3 regions of the Micromonospora sp. NPDC005299 genome follow, and region 3 is predicted to be linked to each of the others. Evidence: predicted binding sites of a transcription regulator. Region 3 holds the regulator's gene; each other region holds the start of a gene.
What was found. The regulator HrcA, encoded in region 3, represses chaperone genes, less so after heat shock. The targets are predictions, from matches to a motif close to GGTTNGCACNCTCNNNNNGAGNGTGCNAACC.

Region 1 (5,796 bases), on a different contig from region 3:
GCGTACGGGTCGTCGCGGCCGAGCTGGTTCGGGCCGATGGGGACCGCGCCGGCGGCCGAGGGTTCGGGGATCGGCGGGGTGCTGCTCCGGCGCTGCCTGCGCGACCAGGCGGCGGCCGGATTCGAGGCGGCGCAGATCGGCTGGGTGGGCCCGGTGCCGTTCTACTCGGGGGCGGCGGGCGCACGGATCGAGCGGGTGTTCTTCCTGTACCGGAAGGCATTGAACGGACAGAAGTAACTAAAGTTACATAGACGGCAATAACGCCGTTCGGCCTCCTCGGCCATCGACCGGCCCCTACGGTCGGGAATTAGAGGAGGCGGGCATGACCACGGACGACGAACGGACCGACGACCAGCCGGCGAGCTGGCGACCGGTCGGCGAGCTTCCCGGCCAACTGCCGTTCGACCGGCTCGACTTCGGCGACGCCGAACAGCTCGCGGAGATGACCGGGGCCGACGGACCATCCGCCGAGGAACCGATGCAACCGGTGGACGAACCGATCCGGCTCACGCCGCCCTACGACCGGACGCACAAGCGACGCAACCAACGTCGACTGCCGACCTGAGACATACGGAAAGGGGGCGGACCGCTGACGCGGCCCGCCCCCTTTCGGCGTGCTGATGGAGCTGGACTCAGAAGTCCATCTCCCCGCCACCCGGGCCAGCCGGGGCGGCCGGGGTCTTCTCCGGCTTGTCCGCCACGACGGCCTCGGTGGTGAGGAACAGCGCGGCGATCGAGGCGGCGTTCTGCAGCGCGGAACGCGTCACCTTGGCCGGGTCGATGATGCCCGCGGCCAGCAGGTCCACGTACTCGCCGGTCGCGGCGTTGAGGCCGTGACCCGGGTCGAGGTTGCGGACGCGCTCGACGACGACGCCACCCTCGAGGCCGGCGTTGACGGCGATCTGCCGCAGCGGGGCGTCCAGCGCGATCTTGACGATCTGCGCGCCGGTCGCCTCGTCGCCGGCCAGGTCCAGCTTGTCGAAGGCGGTCTTGCCGGCCTGCACCAGCGCGACGCCACCACCCGGGACGATGCCCTCCTCGACGGCGGCCTTCGCGTTGCGAACGGCGTCCTCGATGCGGTGCTTGCGCTCCTTCAGCTCGACCTCGGTGGCCGCGCCGACCTTGATCACCGCAACACCGCCGGCCAGCTTGGCCAGACGCTCCTGCAGCTTCTCGCGGTCGTAGTCGGAGTCGCTCTTCTCGATCTCGGCCCGGATCTGGTTGACCCGGCCCTGGATCTGGTCGGCGTCGCCGGCACCGTCGACGATGGTGGTCTCGTCCTTGGTCACCACGACCTTGCGGGCGCGGCCCAGCATGTCGAGGCTGACGGCGTCGAGCTTGAGGCCGACCTCCTCGCTGATGACCTGACCACCGGTGAGGATGGCGATGTCGGCCAGCATGGCCTTGCGGCGGTCACCGAAGCCCGGCGCCTTGACGGCGACCGACTTGAAGGTGCCGCGGACCTTGTTGACCACCAGGGTCGCCAGGGCCTCGCCCTCGATGTCCTCGGAGATGATCAGCAGCGGCTTGCCCGACTGCATGACCTTCTCGAGGATCGGGAGCAGGTCCTTCACCGACGAGATCTTGCTGTTGACGATCAGGAGGTACGGGTCGTCGAAGACGGCCTCCATACGCTCCGGGTCGGTCATGAAGTAGGCGGAGATGTAGCCCTTGTCGAAGCGCATGCCCTCGGTGAGCTCGAGCTCGAGGCCGAAGGTGTTGCTCTCCTCGACGGTGATGACGCCTTCCTTGCCGACCTTGTCCATCGCCTCGGCGATGATCTCACCGACGCTGGGGTCAGCGGCGGAGATGGAGGCGGTGGAGGCGATCTGCTCCTTGGTCTCCACGTCCTTGGCGAGCTTCAGCAGCTCCTCCGAGACGTTGGCCACGGCGGCCTCGATGCCCCGCTTCAGGGCCATCGGGTTGGCGCCGGCGGCCACGTTGCGCAGGCCCTCACGGACCAGGGCCTGGGCCAGGACGGTCGCCGTCGTCGTGCCGTCACCGGCCACGTCGTCGGTCTTCTTCGCGACCTCCTTGACCAGCTCGGCGCCGATCTTCTCGTAGGGGTCCTCGAGCTCGATCTCCTTGGCGATGCTCACACCATCGTTGGTGATGGTGGGGGCACCCCACTTCTTCTCGAGCACGACGTTGCGGCCCTTGGGGCCGAGCGTCACCTTCACGGCGTCGGCGAGCTGGTTCATGCCCCGCTCGAGGCCGCGGCGCGCCTCTTCGTCGAACGCGATCATCTTGGCCATACGGCGTTGTCCTCCTGGACACTCACGGGCCACCCGAGGGTTCCCGGATGGGCCGTCTGGTGTACGCACCTTGGGACGTCGCCACCTGGCGACGACGACGTCTCCTCGGTCGGGCCGGACAGCCCGCGACGACCGGCCCCGTGCCGCTCCGGCACCATTTCGGCACCGGCGCGGCCGTGGCCCTACCGCCCCGACCATTGGCACTCACCGTACGCGAGTGCCAATGACTTGTTTAGCACTCTCCCTAGCCGAGTGCAAGCACGCTGCCCCCGCTCAGCCGAGTTCCGCGGCCAGCCGGGCCGAGTTCACCGGGCCTTCCTGCGCCCGCTGCTCGGCGTACGCGGCGACCAGCCCGACGAGCTGCGCCAGGTAGGCCGGGGTGGCCAGCACCGCGCCCACCACGGCCAGCGCCACGGCGCCGGCGGCGGTGCCCGGTGCGGCCATCGGGTCCACCCCGAAGACGAGCTGGTTGACCAGCCCGAGCGCCCCGTCCAGCACCGCGGCGGCGATCAGCGCGCAGATGACCAGCGCCACCCGGCCCAGCACCATGCCGAACCGCTGGTGGAACATCCGCCAGGCGCGGCCGATCGGCTCCTGCCGCTCGAACAGGTAGATCGGGCCGAAAAGGGCGAACGCGAAGGCGGCGTAGAGGCCGGGCAGCAGGCAGAAGCAGGCGCCGACCGTGATCAGCAGCGAGGCCACGATGGTCCAGCCCCAGAGGCCGAGGGCGCGGCGCAGGCCGTAGCGGAGCGCCGCCCCGACCCCGACCGGCTCACCGGCCGCCTGACGGGCGACCACCCAGGTGCCGGCGGCCCAGCCGGCGCTCTGCAGCGGGCCGAAGATCAGGGCGGCGAGGAGCACCACGCCGTAGAAGGCGAAAATGTGCTCGAAGTAGCCGCTGGGCAGCACCGGGGCGCCGTCCGGGCCGGTGACCGGCTGGTCGGTCGGAGCGAAGGCGAGGGAGAGGACCGCGATCACCGCCGCCGGGACCGTCTGGGTGAGCAGCATGATCGGCAGGAGCTGCCGCCAGCCGCGCCGCAGCGCGCCCCCACACCGGCTGAGCCAGCCGCCCACGCCCGCGTGCGGCGGGGTGACCAGCGGGTCCTGCGGGTCGAGACCCGGGTGCCAGCCGTACGGCAGGCCGGGCAGCGGATAGCCGGGGTGGGCCGCACGGGGCAGCGGAGCGCCACCGGCCGGCCAGGCCCAACCCTGCGGCGGCCCGGCCGGGTACGGGCCCCAGGGCTGGCCGCCGGCTCCGGGCTGGCCGGCGAAGCCGCCCCACGCCTCGGGCCCCGGCTGCCCCGGAACGGCGAACCCGCCGGGGCTGGCCGGTGAGGCGGGCTGGGCGGGCGCGGCGGGATCGGTGGCCGGGCCGGGTTGCGCCGGAGCGGCAGGGCCGGACGGGCCGCCCTGCGTCGGCGAAGTAGGCCCGTCGGCGGGGCCGGGTTGCGACGGCACGGCGGCGCCGGCCGGGGCGGCGGGCCGGATCAGGTCAGCCGGGGTCGCGGGCCGGGCCGGGCCGGTCGGGGTGGGTGACCCGGGCGCGGTGGAATCGACCGCATGCCCCGGAGCCGGGGCCGGCGGCGTGGGCCGGGTCGGGTCGACCGGGACACCGGGCGACGCCGGGGGCACCGGCTCGGCGGAACCCGACGGGGGCAGGTCGGACATGAACCCTCCTCAGCAGCGATGGCTGGAACGGCTCATGATCTTCCACGGCGCGGGCCCGCGCCGCAGCCCCCTCGTCAGGGTGACGCGACCGCCGATCGGGCGGCGGCCACGGAGGATCAGGCGATGAGGCGGACCCGCTCGGCCTGCGGACCCTTCTGGCCCTGGGCGATCTCGAACTCGACCCGCTGGCCGTCGTCCAACGCCTTGTAGCCGTCCATCTCGATCGCGGAGAAGTGGACGAAGACGTCCTGCCCGCCGTCGACGGCGATGAAGCCGTAGCCCTTTTCGGAGTTGAACCACTTCACGGTGCCCTGTGCCACGGTGCACTTCCTCACTCTGCGCGGCGTTCCACGAGCCCGGAAACCGGCGGACCGGCACCGGCGAGCCACCGGTTCGGCGATCGGCGACGACCGCTGAATCGAGTGACCGAAATCGCACGCTACACGAGGCGTGACGACCGCGCACGACCACAAATCGGGCATATTCCGGGCGCAGTCCGGGCCCGGCCGGGCGCGGGTGGCGGCCCTTCCGGTATGCATGCGAGATGACCAGCGCGCCCACCACGACCACGACCGTCCGCCGGGTCCGCGCGGCGGACGCCGCCCGGATGCGGGCGCTCCGGCTGGAGATGCTGGCCGACTCCCCGCTGGCGTTCCTGGAGACCGTGGCCGAGGCCGCCGCCCGGCCGCACGCCGAGTACGCGGCCCGGATCGCCGCGGTCTCGCACGGCGAGCACAACGCCCAGTTCGTGGCCGACCCGGGCGGTCGGCTCGTCGGCCACGCCGGCGGCACGGTCGCCCCGGACGAGCCGGGGCTGACCGTCATCTACGCCGTCTACGTCACACCCGCCTGGCGGGGCAGCGGGCTGCTCGGGGCGCTGGTGGACGAGGTGGCCGCCTGGTCCCGGGCGTGCGGCCGGCCGGAGCTGATGCTGGAGGTGGTGGTCGGCAACGACCGTGCCTGCCGGGCGTACGAGAAGTTGGGCTTCGTGGACACCGGGGCGCGCGTCCCGCACCCCCGGATCCCCACCCTCCACGAACTCCAGATGCGCCGCCCCGCCTGACGGGTCCGGGTGCGCCTGTTGTCGCGCCGGCAACGACAGACGCACCCGAACGCGGCCAGCCTCAGACGTGCCGGCGGCTCTGCACGATGCGGAACCGGTTCGCCACGTACGCCCCGTCGGTCAGCGCCGAGTTCGCCGCCGGGTTCGCCCCCGAGCCGTGGAAGTCGGAGAACGCCGCCGACTGGTTGACGAACACCCCGCCGGTCAGGTTGCAGGACAGGTGCACCCCGGCGTCGATCGCCGCCGCCTCGGCCGCGTCCAGCACCGCCTCGTCGATGGAGTAGACGCCGGCGGTCAGGGCGCCCTTCTCGCCGACGGTGGACCGGAGGATCTCCAGGCTGTGCTCGGTCGAGTCGGTCGCGATGGCGAACGAGATCGGGCCGAACCACTCGCGGGAGTAGGTCGCCGTGTCGGCCGCGTCGAGCTTGACGACGGTGGGCGTCCGCACCACCGCGTCGGGGAAGGACGGGTGCGCGACGGTCCGCGACTCCAGCACCGGCTCGCCGACCTTGGTGACCTCCTCCAGCCGCTCCAGCACGCCGTCGTTGACGATCGCGCCGGTCAGCTCGACGCCCCGGGCCGGGTCGGCGGTGAGCTTGGCGACCGCACCGGCGATGCCGGCGGCCACCTCGTCGAAGCTCTTGTGCCCCTGGTCGGTCTCGATGCCGTCCCGGGGGATCAGCAGGTTCTGCGAGGTGGTGCACATCTGGCCGCTGTACAGGGTGAGCGTGAAGCCCAGGTTGCGGCAGAGCCCGGCGAAGTCGTCGGTGGAGTCGATCACCACCGTGTTCAGGCCGGCCTTCTCGGTGT
Region 2 (5,796 bases), on a different contig from region 3:
CTTTTCCGGCAGATGGGGCATATGCCGCCAACTGTCCGAGGTTTTCGATCACAGATGTGTGAGCGCGGGAAAGCCCGGGTACCGAGGGGTCACTCCGGAATCGGTGTCCCGCGCGGACCACCGCCCCGGTAGGAGCTGACCACGAAGATTTCTCCGCGGTGCCGCGCGGGAGGAGGGGTGCTGATGTCGAACGTACGCAGACTTCCCGGACCCATTGTCGACCTCTGGGACTGGCAGCGGCTCGGTGCCTGCCGCGGGCGGGACAGCGCGCAGTTCTTCCACCCGGACGGCGAGCGCGGCTCGTCGCGGCTGCGCCGCGAGTCCGGCGCCAAGGCCGTCTGCCGTGCCTGCCCGGTGCGCGCCGAGTGCGCCGCCCACGCCCTCGCGGTCCGCGAGCCCTACGGCGTGTGGGGCGGCTTCAGCGAGTCGGAGCGGCTGCGGCTGCTGGCCCTCGGCTGGGAGGATCTGGCCGACCGCCGGCAGGCCCGGGTGGACGTCGCCCGGCTGGAGGCCCGCCTCGGCCGGCCGCACAAGTCCGCCGTCCCGGACCAGCGCAAGGTCGCCTGACCGCGACCCGACCATCGCGACGCCGCGCTCCTCTCCCGGGGCGCGGCTTCGCCGCGTTTTCGGCGCTGCCGTCCCGCCGGCGTCGTCCGCGCGACCCACCGCCGGCCCTGGAGAGACCTGGCGGGGACTACGAACTTGATGACGTAGATGACTCGCCAGGCAGGGACGGACGCCGCCCGTGTCCCCACAAACTTGATGACGTAGGTCGTCTCCGCCGGCGTCGCGGGTGCCCGCGTCCGAGTCGTTCACGACATCAAGTTCGTAGCCTCAGACGAGGATCCTGCCGACCCGACGGACGGTGGGCCCGATCCCCGGGCGGCGGGTCACCGTAGCCGACCTGTCACGGCCCTGACGGGCGCGGATCAGCCGACCTTGACGGGGACGGTGTGCCAGCCGGTGGCGCCGTCCGGGGCGACCGGACGCCGCTGCTCCGGCTGGGTCTCCCCCGCTGAGTCCGTGGCCCGGACCTGGAGGGTGTGGTCCCCCGGGGTGGCGTCCCAGCGCCACGACCACTGCACCCAGGTGTCCACCGAGACCGTCGGGGCCAGGGTCGCCTCCCGCCAGGGACCGCCGTCGACGCGTACCTCGACGTTGCGGATGCCCCGGTGCTGGGCCCAGGCCACCCCGGCGACCGTGACCGGGCCGGCGGTGAGCGGGTTGCGCCGGCGCGGCGTGTCGATCCGGGACTGCGTCCTGATCGGCCCCTGCGCCGACCACCCGCGCGGCACCCAGTACGCGTCGAAGTCCGCGAAGCTGGTCAGCTCCAGCTCGGTCACCCACTTGCAGGCCGAGACGTACCCGTAGAGGCCGGGCACCACCATCCGCACGGGGAAGCCGTGCTCGACCGGCAGCGGCTCGCCGTTCATCCCGACCGCGAGCAGCGCGTCCCGCCCGTCCCGCAGCACCGCCGTGGGGGTGCCGCAGGTCCAGCCGTCGACCGAGCGGCCGACCACCTGGTCCGCCCCCTCCTCCGGCTCGACCTCGTCCAGCAGTTCCCTTATCGGCACACCCAGCCAGCGGGCGTTGCCGATCAGGTCGCCGCCCACCTCGTTGGAGACGCAGGCCAGGGTGACGTAGCGCTCGACCATCGGCCGGGCGAGCAGATCGTCGAAGCTCAGCTCGATCGGATTGCGCACTCGGCCGTGGACGCGCAGCCGCCAGGTCGCGGGGTCCACCTGCGGCACCACCAGGGCGGTGTCGATCCGGTAGAACTCCCGGTTCGGGGTGACGAAGGGGGCGAGCCGGCTCACCGACAGGTCCGCGCCGGCCGGCACCGGCGGGGCGGGCGCCGCCGGCGTGGGCAGCCGCACCGCCTCCCGGGCCGCCGAGACGCCCCGCCGCCCGGCCAGCCAGTGCCCGCCCAGCCCGGCCACCGCCGCCGTGCCGGCCAGCAGGCCGACGCCGCGCAGGAACCGTCGGCGCGACTCGTGGTCGCCGCCATCGAGCGGCTCCCACCCGGCCGGAGTGTCGTCCCGTGCGAGCGCGGCGACGGCCGGGGGCGGCGTGGGCGCGGACGGCGTGGGCGCGGACGACGTGGGCGCGGGCGGCCCTGGCTCCGGCGTGACCGACGACGCCCACGGCCTGGCGCCCTCTCCGAGCGGACCGGCGACGAAGGCCCAAAGCGTCAACGCCCCCAGCAGGCCGCCGACCAGGGAGGGCAGCGCGTCGAAGGCGTCCGCGCCGGCCCGGGTCAGCGCGGCGGCGACCCCGAGGGCGGCGAACGCGGCGATGCCGGCCAGGCCGATCCGGAGCCGCCGGGCCGCCAGCACGCCGAACAGCGCCGCGATCGCGGCCAGCAGCACCGCCGTGCCGACCAGGAGAGCGATCTTGTCGTACCGGCCGAAGACCGCGATGGCGAACTGCTTGAGCGGCTCCGGCACCACGTCGACGACCAGCCCGCCGACGGCGATGAGCGGGGCCGAGCGGGGGCCGGTGAGGACGGCCACCGGTTCGGCGACGCCGATCGCGACGGCGGCGGCCGTGACCCCGGCCAGCGCGGCCTGACCGCGCGACATGCTGTTCACGGCGACCAGTGTCGTCGCTCGGAGCGGGCCATCGCCAACCTCGTCAGCGTTCCGTAAGCAGATACGGGTCAGGGCACACCGCCGGGTGGCGGTGTGCCCTGACGTCAGGCCGTACGGCTTGGGATCAGAAGCCCGGGCCGTGCTGGTGGCCGTGCCCGTGGCCGTGGCCGTGACCGGCGTCGGCCGGCTCGGCCTTCTCCGGCTTCTCCACCACCAGGCTCTCGGTGGTGAGCAGCAGGCCGGCGATCGACGCGGCGTTGGTGACCGCGTTGCGGGTCACCTTCACCGGGTCGAGGATGCCGGACTTGACCAGGTCGACGTACTCGCCGGTGGCGGCGTCGAGGCCGTTGCCCCACTCCTTGCCGGCGACCTTCTGCACCACCACGTAGCCGTCGTGGCCGGCGTTCTGCGCGATCCAGCGCAGCGGCTCGACCAGCGCCTTGCGCACGATCGAGACGCCGACCTTCTCCTCACCGGTGAAGCCCAGGTCGTCGTCGAGCACCGGCAGGATCTGGGCCAGGGCGGCGCCGCCACCCGGGACCGTGCCCTCCTCGACCGCGGCCTTGGTCGCGGCGATGGCGTCCTCGATGCGGTGCTTGCGCTCCTTCATCTCGACCTCGGTGGCCGCGCCGACCTTGATCACCGCGATGCCGCCGGAGAGCTTAGCCAGCCGCTCGGCCAGCTTCTCCCGGTCCCACTCGGAGTCCGAGGCCTCGATCTCCTTGCGGATCTGGGCGACCCGGTCGGCGACCTCGGTGGACTGGCCGCCACCGTCGACGACCGTGGTGTTCTCCTTGTCGACCACGACGCGGCGGGCGGTGCCGAGCACCTCCAGGCCGACCTGGTCGAGCTTGTAGCCCAGCTCCGGGGCGACCAGCTCGGCGCCGGTCAGGATCGCCATGTCCTGCAGCATCGCCTTGCGGCGGTCGCCGAAGCCGGGGGCCTTCACGGCGCAGACCTTGATGGTCTTGCGGATCGCGTTGACCACCAGCGTGGACAGGGCCTGGCCCTCGACGTCCTCGGCGATGATGAGCAGCGGCTTGTTGTTCTGGAGGACCTTCTCCAGCAGCGGCAGCAGCTCTTCGATCGCCGAGATCTTCTGCGTGGTGATCAGGATGTACGGGTCCTCCAGGACCGCCTCCTGCCCCTCCACGTCGGTGACGAAGTTCGGCGAGATGAAGCCCTTGTCGAACTGGAGACCCTCGGTCACCTCCAGCTCGGTGGTGAGGGCGGAGCCCTCCTCGACGGTGATGACACCGTCGCGGCCGACCCGCTCCATCGCCTCGGCGATCAGCTCGCCGATGGTGGCGTCCTGCGCGGAGATCGTCGCGACGTGCGCGATCGACTCCTTGTCGGCCACCTCGACGGCCCGGCCGAGCAGCGCCTCGGAGACCTTGGCGGCCGCCGCGTCGATGCCCCGCTTGAGGCCGGCCGGGTTGGTTCCGGCGGTCACGTTGCGCAGGCCCTCGCGGACCATGGCCTGGGCCAGCACGGTCGCGGTGGTGGTCCCGTCGCCGGCGACGTCGTTGGTCTTGGTCGCCACCTCCTTGACCAGCTGCGCGCCGAGGTTCTCGTACGGGTTGGTGAGCTCGATCTCCTTGGCGATGGTCACGCCGTCGTTGGTGATCGTGGGCGCACCAAACTTCTTGTCCAGGACGACGTTGCGCCCGCGCGGGCCGAGAGTGACCTTGACCGCGTCCGCGAGGGCGTTGACACCGTGCTCCAGCAGGTGCCGGGCGTCGTCCGAGAAGCTCAGGATCTTCGCCATCTGTATCCCTTCGAAGCGACGTTGCCCCGGCCCGGCGAGCCGGACCGGGGCAACGACACTGATCGGTTGCTTACTTCTCGATGACCGCGAGGACGTCGCGGGCGGAGAGCACCAGGTACTCCTCGCCGGCGTACTTGACCTCGGTGCCGCCGTACTTCGAGTAGAGGACGGTGTCGCCGACCTTGACGTCGATCGGCACGCGGTTGCCCTTGTCGTCGATCCGGCCCGGGCCGACAGCGAGGACGGTGCCCTCCTGCGGCTTCTCCTTGGCGGTGTCGGGGATCACGATGCCCGAGGCGGTGGTGGTCTCGGCCTCGTTCGCCTGGACCACGATGCGGTCCTCGAGCGGCTTGATCGCAACCTTGGTCGCGGTAGTCACGGGCATACCCTCCTGGGGTACTTGGTGTCGTTGCCGGTCGGCACGCCGACCAGCGTCAATCTGCCACATGCCACCGGGCGGGGCCGTCGTCGCGGGTGCCGGTCCGCCTGGCGCTCAACCCCCGGACACCAGGGCCCGGGCGTTGGCACCCTCAGGGTGAGAGTGCTAATCGCAGGTTATTCCTCGGCTAGCACTCCGTCAAGGAGAGTGCCAACGCGCCGCAGCTCGTGTCGCCCTGATTCGGGCACGCCGGGGTCGATCATGACGTGCATCAGGGGTCCGGGCCGGCCGCCCGGGAGGTGGCCGGGAGAATGCCCGGGTGGACCTGGACCAGTTCGCCGCCCTGCGTACCCCCGAGGGGGCGGCCGCGCTCGACGCGGCGGCGCGGGTGGCCGGCGGCGACCCGCTGACGGCGGCGGCGGCGCTCCGCTCCGCCGGGGTGCCGGCCGGGCTCGCCGCGGCGGCGTTGACCCAGGCGGAGCTGCGCCGGCGCGCGGGCGGCAAGTTCGGCCCGGCGGCGTCCGGCATGTTCCTCACCCGGGCGGGGCTGGAGCAGGCCACGCGGGGGGTCGTGGCGCGGCGCCGGGCGGAACGCCTGCGCGCCGCGGGCGTGGCGACGCTCGCCGACCTGGGTTGCGGCCTGGGGGCGGACGCGCTGGCCGCGGCCCGCGCCGGCATCCGGGTGTACGGGGTGGAGGCGGACCCGGTGACCGCCGCGATGGCCGCCGCGAACGCCGAGGCGGCCGGGCTGGCCGACCTGTTCACCGTGGAGTGTGGGGACGCCACGGCGTTCGACGTGACCCGGGTCGACGGGGTCTTCTGCGACCCGGCCCGCCGGAAGGCCGGCACCGGCCGGCGGATCTTCGACCCGAACGCCTACTCGCCGCCCTGGGACTTCGTCACGGGGCTGGCCGAACGGGTGCCGCGCACGGTGGTGAAGGTGGCCCCGGGGCTGGACCACGCGCTGATCCCGGCGGGCGCCGAGGCGGAGTGGGTGAGCGTGGACGGCGACCTGGTCGAGGCGACCCTCTGGTGCGGCCCACTGGCCGAGGCGCCCC
Region 3 (5,796 bases):
CGCCGCGGGTGGACACCGTCTTCGTCGGCGGCGGCACGCCCACCCTCCTTCCCGCCGACGACCTGGCCCGGATCCTCGACGGCATCGACCGCACCTGGGGGCTGGCCGCCGACGCCGAGGTGACCACCGAGGCCAACCCCGAGACGGTCACCCCGGAGTCGCTCAAGACGCTGCGGGCCGCCGGCTACACGCGGATCTCGCTGGGCATGCAGTCCGCGGCGCCCGGGGTGCTGGCGATCCTCGACCGGCAGCACAGCGCCGGCCGGGCCACCGCCGCCGCGCTGGAGGCGCGGGACGCCGGGTTCGACCACGTGAACCTGGACCTGATCTACGGCACGCCGGGGGAGTCCGCCGAGGACTTCGCCGCCTCGCTGGACCAGGTGGTCGCCGCGGGGGTGGACCACGTCAGCGCGTACGCCCTGATCGTGGAGGACGGCACCCGGCTGGCCGCCCGGATGCGCCGCGGCGAGCTGCCCTACCCCAGCGACGACGTGGCGGCGGACCGCTACCTGGCGGCCGAGGCGGCCCTCGCCGCGGCCGGCTTCTCCTGGTACGAGGTCTCCAACTGGGCCCGCTCCGAGGCGGCCCGGTGCCGGCACAACCTGCTCTACTGGACCGGCGCCGACTGGTGGGGGCTGGGCCCCGGTGCGCACAGCCACGTCGGCGGGGTGCGCTGGTGGAACGTCAAGCACCCGACCGCGTACGCCCAGCGGCTGGCCGCCGGGGAGTCGCCCGGCCTGGCCCGGGAGCTGCTCACGCCGGACGAGGCGCACATGGAGGACGTGATGCTGCGGCTGCGGCTCGCCGACGGCCTGCCCCTGTCCGGGCTCGACGAGGCCGGCCGGGCGGGCGCCGAGCGGGCCCGGGCCGACGGCCTGCTGGACGCCGACGCGTACGCCGCCGGGCGGGCGGTGCTCACCCTGCGCGGCCGGCTGCTCGCCGACGCGGTCGTCCGCGACCTGCTGCCCTGACCGGTGCCGGTCGGCCGAGAGATCGGCCGACCGGCCGGGTCACTTGGTAAAGCTGTAGCTCATCGGGTAGCGGTAGAGCATCCCGTCGTTGGCCTTGACCCCGCCGATGATCCCGAAGATCAGCGGCACGAGCCAGACCAGCATCGGGACGAAGAACAGGATCCCGCAGGTGACCAGGGTGAGCACCCAGCCCAGCAGGCCGGCGATCGCCCAGGTGATCTGGAAGTTCAACGCCGCGACGGCGTGGGCCCGGACGGTCGGCGACTGCTGCCCCCGGGTCATCAGGGAGATGAGCGGGGCGACCCAGCCGAGCAGGCCACCGCCGACGATGACGCCGAGGGCGCCGCCGAAGTGCGCGACCAGGGCCCAGGTCTTCTCATCGTTGTTGGCGTAGCCCGTGGGCGGCCCGTACGCGCCGCCGCCCGGGTAGCCGCCGCCCGGCGGGGGGTAGCCGCCCGGCGGGGGATAGCCGCCCGGGGGTGGGTAGCCGCCCGACGGCGGCTGGCCGCCGGGAGGCGGGGGATAGCCACCGGGCGGGGGATAGCCGCCCCCTGCGGGCGCCCCGGACAGTGGTGCGGTGGGTGGTTCGCCGGCCGACGGCGAGCCGTACGGTGCCGACGGCGGGGTCGGCTCCGGCGGCGGTGCGCCGGAGTCCCCCGCTCCGGGAGGGCGAGGCGGTTCAGTCATGGACGTCACGGTAGGTCCCGGGGGCAAGGGCGCACCAGAGCGAGATCGACCGGGATGTCCGGCTGTTCGGCCCTGGTGGGTCGGATGTGCGGCGGGCCGCACCCGAGGTGCGTCGCTGATCATCGCGTCGGCGGGTCGACCGACGTAGACTGGCACTCGCTACAGTCGAGTGCCAGACGCCCGGCGGACGCCGCGCGCCGGGGCGGACGAGGTGCGTCAGGAGGTGGGGGAGATGGGTCTCGACGACCGCAAGCTCGCCGTGCTGCGCGCGATCGTCGAGGACTACGTCGCCACGCAGGAGCCGGTCGGCAGCAAGGCCCTGGTCGAGCGCCACCAGCTCGGCGTCTCCCCGGCGACCGTCCGCAACGACATGGCGGTGCTGGAGGAGGAGGGCTACATCCGGCAGCCGCACACCAGCGCCGGCCGGGTGCCCACCGACCGCGGCTACCGGCTCTTCGTCGACCGGCTCTCCCGGGTCAAGCCGCTCAGCCCGGCCGAGCGCCGGGCGATCGAGCGCTTCCTGGTCGGCGCGGTCGACCTGGACGACGTGGTGCACCGCACCGTCCGGCTGCTGGCCCAGCTCACCCGGCAGGTCGCCGTGGTGCAGTACCCGAGCCTGGCCCGCTCCAAGGTGCGCCACCTGGAGCTGGTGCCGATCTCCACCACCCGGCTGATGGTCGTCATGATCGCCGACACCGGCCGGGTCGAGCAGCGGCTGGTCGAGCTGCCCGGGCCGGTCGCCGCCGACGAGGTGACCGACCTGCGCCGGCTGGTCAACGAGAAGCTGGTCGGCAGTCGGCTCTCCGACACCCCGCCGCTGGTGCAGGCCCTGGTCGACGAGTCCACCCCGCAGCTGCGCCCGGCCATGGCCACGCTCTCCAGCGTGCTGCTGGAGACCCTGGTCGAACGGCACGAGGAGCGCCTCGCGCTGGCCGGCACGGCCAACCTGACCCGGGGCGGCCTGCTCGACTTCCAGGGTTCGCTGCGACCGATCCTCGAGGCGCTCGAGGAGGAGGTCGTGCTGCTCAAGCTGATCGGGGAGGCCGAGCCGAGCACCACCCGGGTGCTCATCGGCGACGAGAACGAGATCGACAACCTGCGCGCCGCCTCGGTGGTCAGCACCGGGTACGGCCCAGGCAGCACGATCGTGGGCGGTCTCGGCGTGCTCGGCCCGACCCGGATGGACTACCCCGGCACCATCGCCACGGTGAGGGCCGTGGCACGCTACGTGGGCGAACTGCTGGCCCAGAACTGACCAGTCAGGGCCGACGGCCGGCTCCGGCCGACGACCGGCGCAACGCGAGACGAACATGAGGACATCGAACGCAGTGGCCAGGGACTACTACGGCATTCTCGGCGTGAGCCGGGACGCCTCCGACGACGAGATCAAGCGCGCCTACCGCAAGCTGGCGCGGCAGTTCCACCCGGACGTCAATCCGGACCCGGAGGCACAGGAGAAGTTCAAGGACATCAACGCCGCGTACGAGGTCCTCTCGGACGATCGGAAACGGCAGATCGTCGACCTCGGCGGTGACCCGCTCGCCCCGGGCGGCGGGGGCGCGGGTCCGGGTGGTCCGGGCGGCGCCGGCCCGTTCGTCGGCTTCCAGGACATCATGGACGCCTTCTTCGGCGGCGCCGCGGGCGGCAGCCGGGGCCCGCGGCCGCGTACCCGGCCGGGCGCCGACGCAATCCTGCGGCTGGAGCTGGACCTGAACGAGACGGCGTTCGGCGTCGAGGCGCCGATCACCGTCGACACCGCCGTGCTCTGCACCACCTGCTCCGGTGCGGGCACCGCGGCCGGCACCCACCTGGCCACCTGCGAGGCGTGCGGCGGCCGGGGCGAGGTGCAGTCGGTGCAGCGGACCTTCCTCGGCCAGGTGGTCTCCGCCCGGCCGTGCACGGTCTGCCAGGGCTACGGCACCACCATCCCGCACCCCTGCCCGACCTGCGCGGGCGACGGCCGGGTGCGCACCCGGCGTTCGCTCACCGTCAAGATCCCGGCGGGCGTCGAGGACGGCATGCGGATCCGGCTGGCCCAGCAGGGCGAGGTCGGTCCGGGCGGTGGCACCGCCGGCGACCTCTACGTGGAGATCCACGAGCGGCCGCACGACGTCTACTCCCGCAAGGGCGACGACCTGCACTGCCGGGTCACCGTGCCGATGACGGCCGCCGCGCTCGGCACCCGGCTGACCATCAAGACCCTCGACAGCGAGGAGACGCTCGACGTCAAGCCGGGCACCCAGCCGGGCAGCACGCTGCGGCTGCGCGCCCGGGGCGTGCCGCACCTGCGCGGCACCGGCCGGGGCGACCTCTACGTCCACCTCGACGTGCGTACCCCGACCAAGCTCGACGCCGACCAGGAGCGGATGCTCCGCGACTTCGCCAAGACCCGCGGCGAGGAGGTCGCCGAGCTGACCAAGCAGGGCGGCTTCTTCTCCCGGATGCGCGACGCCTTCAACGGGCACGCCTGAGGTGTCGGCGCCGCTGTTCCTGGTCGAGGCGCTGCCCACCGGTGACACGCTGACGCTGGACGGCCCGGAGGGGCACCACGCGGCCACCGTGCAGCGGCTGCGCGTCGGCGAGGAACTGCTGCTCGCCGACGGGCGGGGCGGCACGGCCGACGCGGTGGTCACCGCCGTCGGCCGGGGCACCCTCGACCTCCGGGTCACCTCCCGGGGGTACGCCGACGCGTCCGTCCCCCGGCTGGTCGTGGTGCAGGGCATCGCCAAGGGTGACCGGGGCGAGCTGGCCGCGCAGGCGATGACCGAGGTCGGCGTGGACGAGATCGTTCCCTGGGCGGCGTCCCGCTCGGTGACCCAGTGGCGCGGGAACCGGGGCGTACGCGCCCGGGAGAAGTGGGCGGCCACCGCCCGGGAGGCGGCGAAGCAGGCCCGCCGCCCGTGGCTGCCGGTGGTGGCCGGCACGCCCGACGAGTCCACCACCACGGTGGCCCGGCGGATCGCCGGCGCGGCCGCCGCGTTCGTCCTGCACGAGGAGGCCGACGAGCGGCTGACCACCGCCGACCTGCCCGACACCGGCGAGATCGTCCTGGTGGTCGGCCCCGAGGGCGGCATCGCCCCCACCGAGCTGACCGCCTTCACCGAGGCCGGCGCCCGCCCGGTCCGCCTGGGCCCGACCGTCCTTCGCACGTCGACGGCCGGCGTGGCAGCCCTGACCGTCCTGTCCACCCGCCTCCACCGCTGGTGATTCGCGGCTCGGTGGGTGGGGGGCGTCAGGTGCGCAGGTAGGAGGCGCCGTTGAGGTCGACGATGGTGCCGGAGGCCCACTCGGCCTCGGGGCTGGCCAGCCAGTGCACCGCCGCCGCGATCTCCTCGGGGCGGGCCACCCGGTTGAACGGGGACTGGGCGCGAATGGCCGCGCCGCGCTCGCCGCTGAGGTGGGTGGTGGTCATGTCGGTCGCCACGAAGCCCGGCGCGACCGTCGCCACCGCGATGCCGTACGGGGCCAGGGCCAGCGCCAACGACTGACCGAGCGCGTTCAGCCCCGCCTTGCTCGCCCCGTACGCGGGCTGCTCCGGCTCACCCCGGAAGGCGCCCCGGGAGGACACGTTCACGATCCGGCCGCCCCGCTCGCGCATGTGCTGGGCGGCGCACCAGGTGGCGTTCGCGGCGCCGGTCAGGTTGGTCTCCAGGACCAGCCGCCACTGCTCCTGCCACTGCGCGTAGCTGTTGCCGAAGACCGGGTGGGGCAGGTCCCGCGGGCCGTAGACGCCGGCGTTGTTGACCAGGACGTCGAGGCCGCCCAGGCGCTGCGCCGCCTCGTCCACCATGGCCCGTACGGCGTCCGGGTCGGCCAGGTCGGCGCGCACCACCACGTGCCCGTCGCCGGGCAGCTCCGCCCGCAGCGCCTCGGCCAGTTCCGCGGAGTCCCGGTGGTGGATGGCCAACCGGTCCCCGCCCTCCGCGAACGCCCGCGCCACCGCGCGGCCGATGCCGCGCGAGGCCCCCGTCACCAGTACCGCCCGTCCCGCCATGCCGGCCATCCTGCCGCACCGATCCCCGCGCACAGGAAGGGGCCCTTCCTGTGGGGCAGGCGTTGACCGGGGGCCCTTCCTTACACTGCCCCGATGGGAACCGACTGCCTGTTCTGCCGGATCGTCGCCGGGGAGATCCCGGCC

Region 1: a site for HrcA is predicted at 2,451-2,481, ahead of groL (chaperonin GroEL). Genes of this name have one in related genera too.
Region 2: a site for HrcA is predicted at 4,879-4,909, ahead of groES (co-chaperone GroES). Genes of this name have one in related genera too.

The regions. Positions count from the first base shown of each region.
Region 1 covers NZ_JBIAKG010000001.1:837,102-842,897, forward strand. Annotated here, with positions in the region: gene ACFYPD_RS04070 (GNAT family N-acetyltransferase) at 1-237, shown strand, start outside; gene ACFYPD_RS04075 (hypothetical protein) at 323-565, shown strand; gene groL (chaperonin GroEL) at 633-2,255, opposite strand; gene ACFYPD_RS04085 (hypothetical protein) at 2,529-3,923, opposite strand; gene ACFYPD_RS04090 (cold-shock protein) at 4,040-4,243, opposite strand; gene ACFYPD_RS04095 (GNAT family N-acetyltransferase) at 4,468-4,986, shown strand; gene paaN (phenylacetic acid degradation protein PaaN) at 5,048-5,796, opposite strand, start outside.
Region 2 covers NZ_JBIAKG010000001.1:493,115-498,910, forward strand. Annotated here, with positions in the region: gene ACFYPD_RS02340 (WhiB family transcriptional regulator) at 184-567, shown strand; gene ACFYPD_RS02345 (molybdopterin-dependent oxidoreductase) at 930-2,591, opposite strand; gene groL (chaperonin GroEL) at 2,716-4,359, opposite strand; gene groES (co-chaperone GroES) at 4,430-4,744, opposite strand; gene ACFYPD_RS02360 (methyltransferase domain-containing protein) at 5,058-5,796, shown strand, end outside.
Region 3 covers NZ_JBIAKG010000008.1:69,136-74,931, forward strand. Annotated here, with positions in the region: gene hemW (radical SAM family heme chaperone HemW) at 1-971, shown strand, start outside; gene ACFYPD_RS22480 (DUF4870 domain-containing protein) at 1,011-1,658, opposite strand; gene hrcA (heat-inducible transcriptional repressor HrcA) at 1,891-2,913, shown strand; gene dnaJ (molecular chaperone DnaJ) at 2,987-4,129, shown strand; gene ACFYPD_RS22495 (16S rRNA (uracil(1498)-N(3))-methyltransferase) at 4,131-4,865, shown strand; gene ACFYPD_RS22500 (SDR family NAD(P)-dependent oxidoreductase) at 4,891-5,652, opposite strand; gene ACFYPD_RS22505 (histidine triad nucleotide-binding protein) at 5,746-5,796, shown strand, end outside.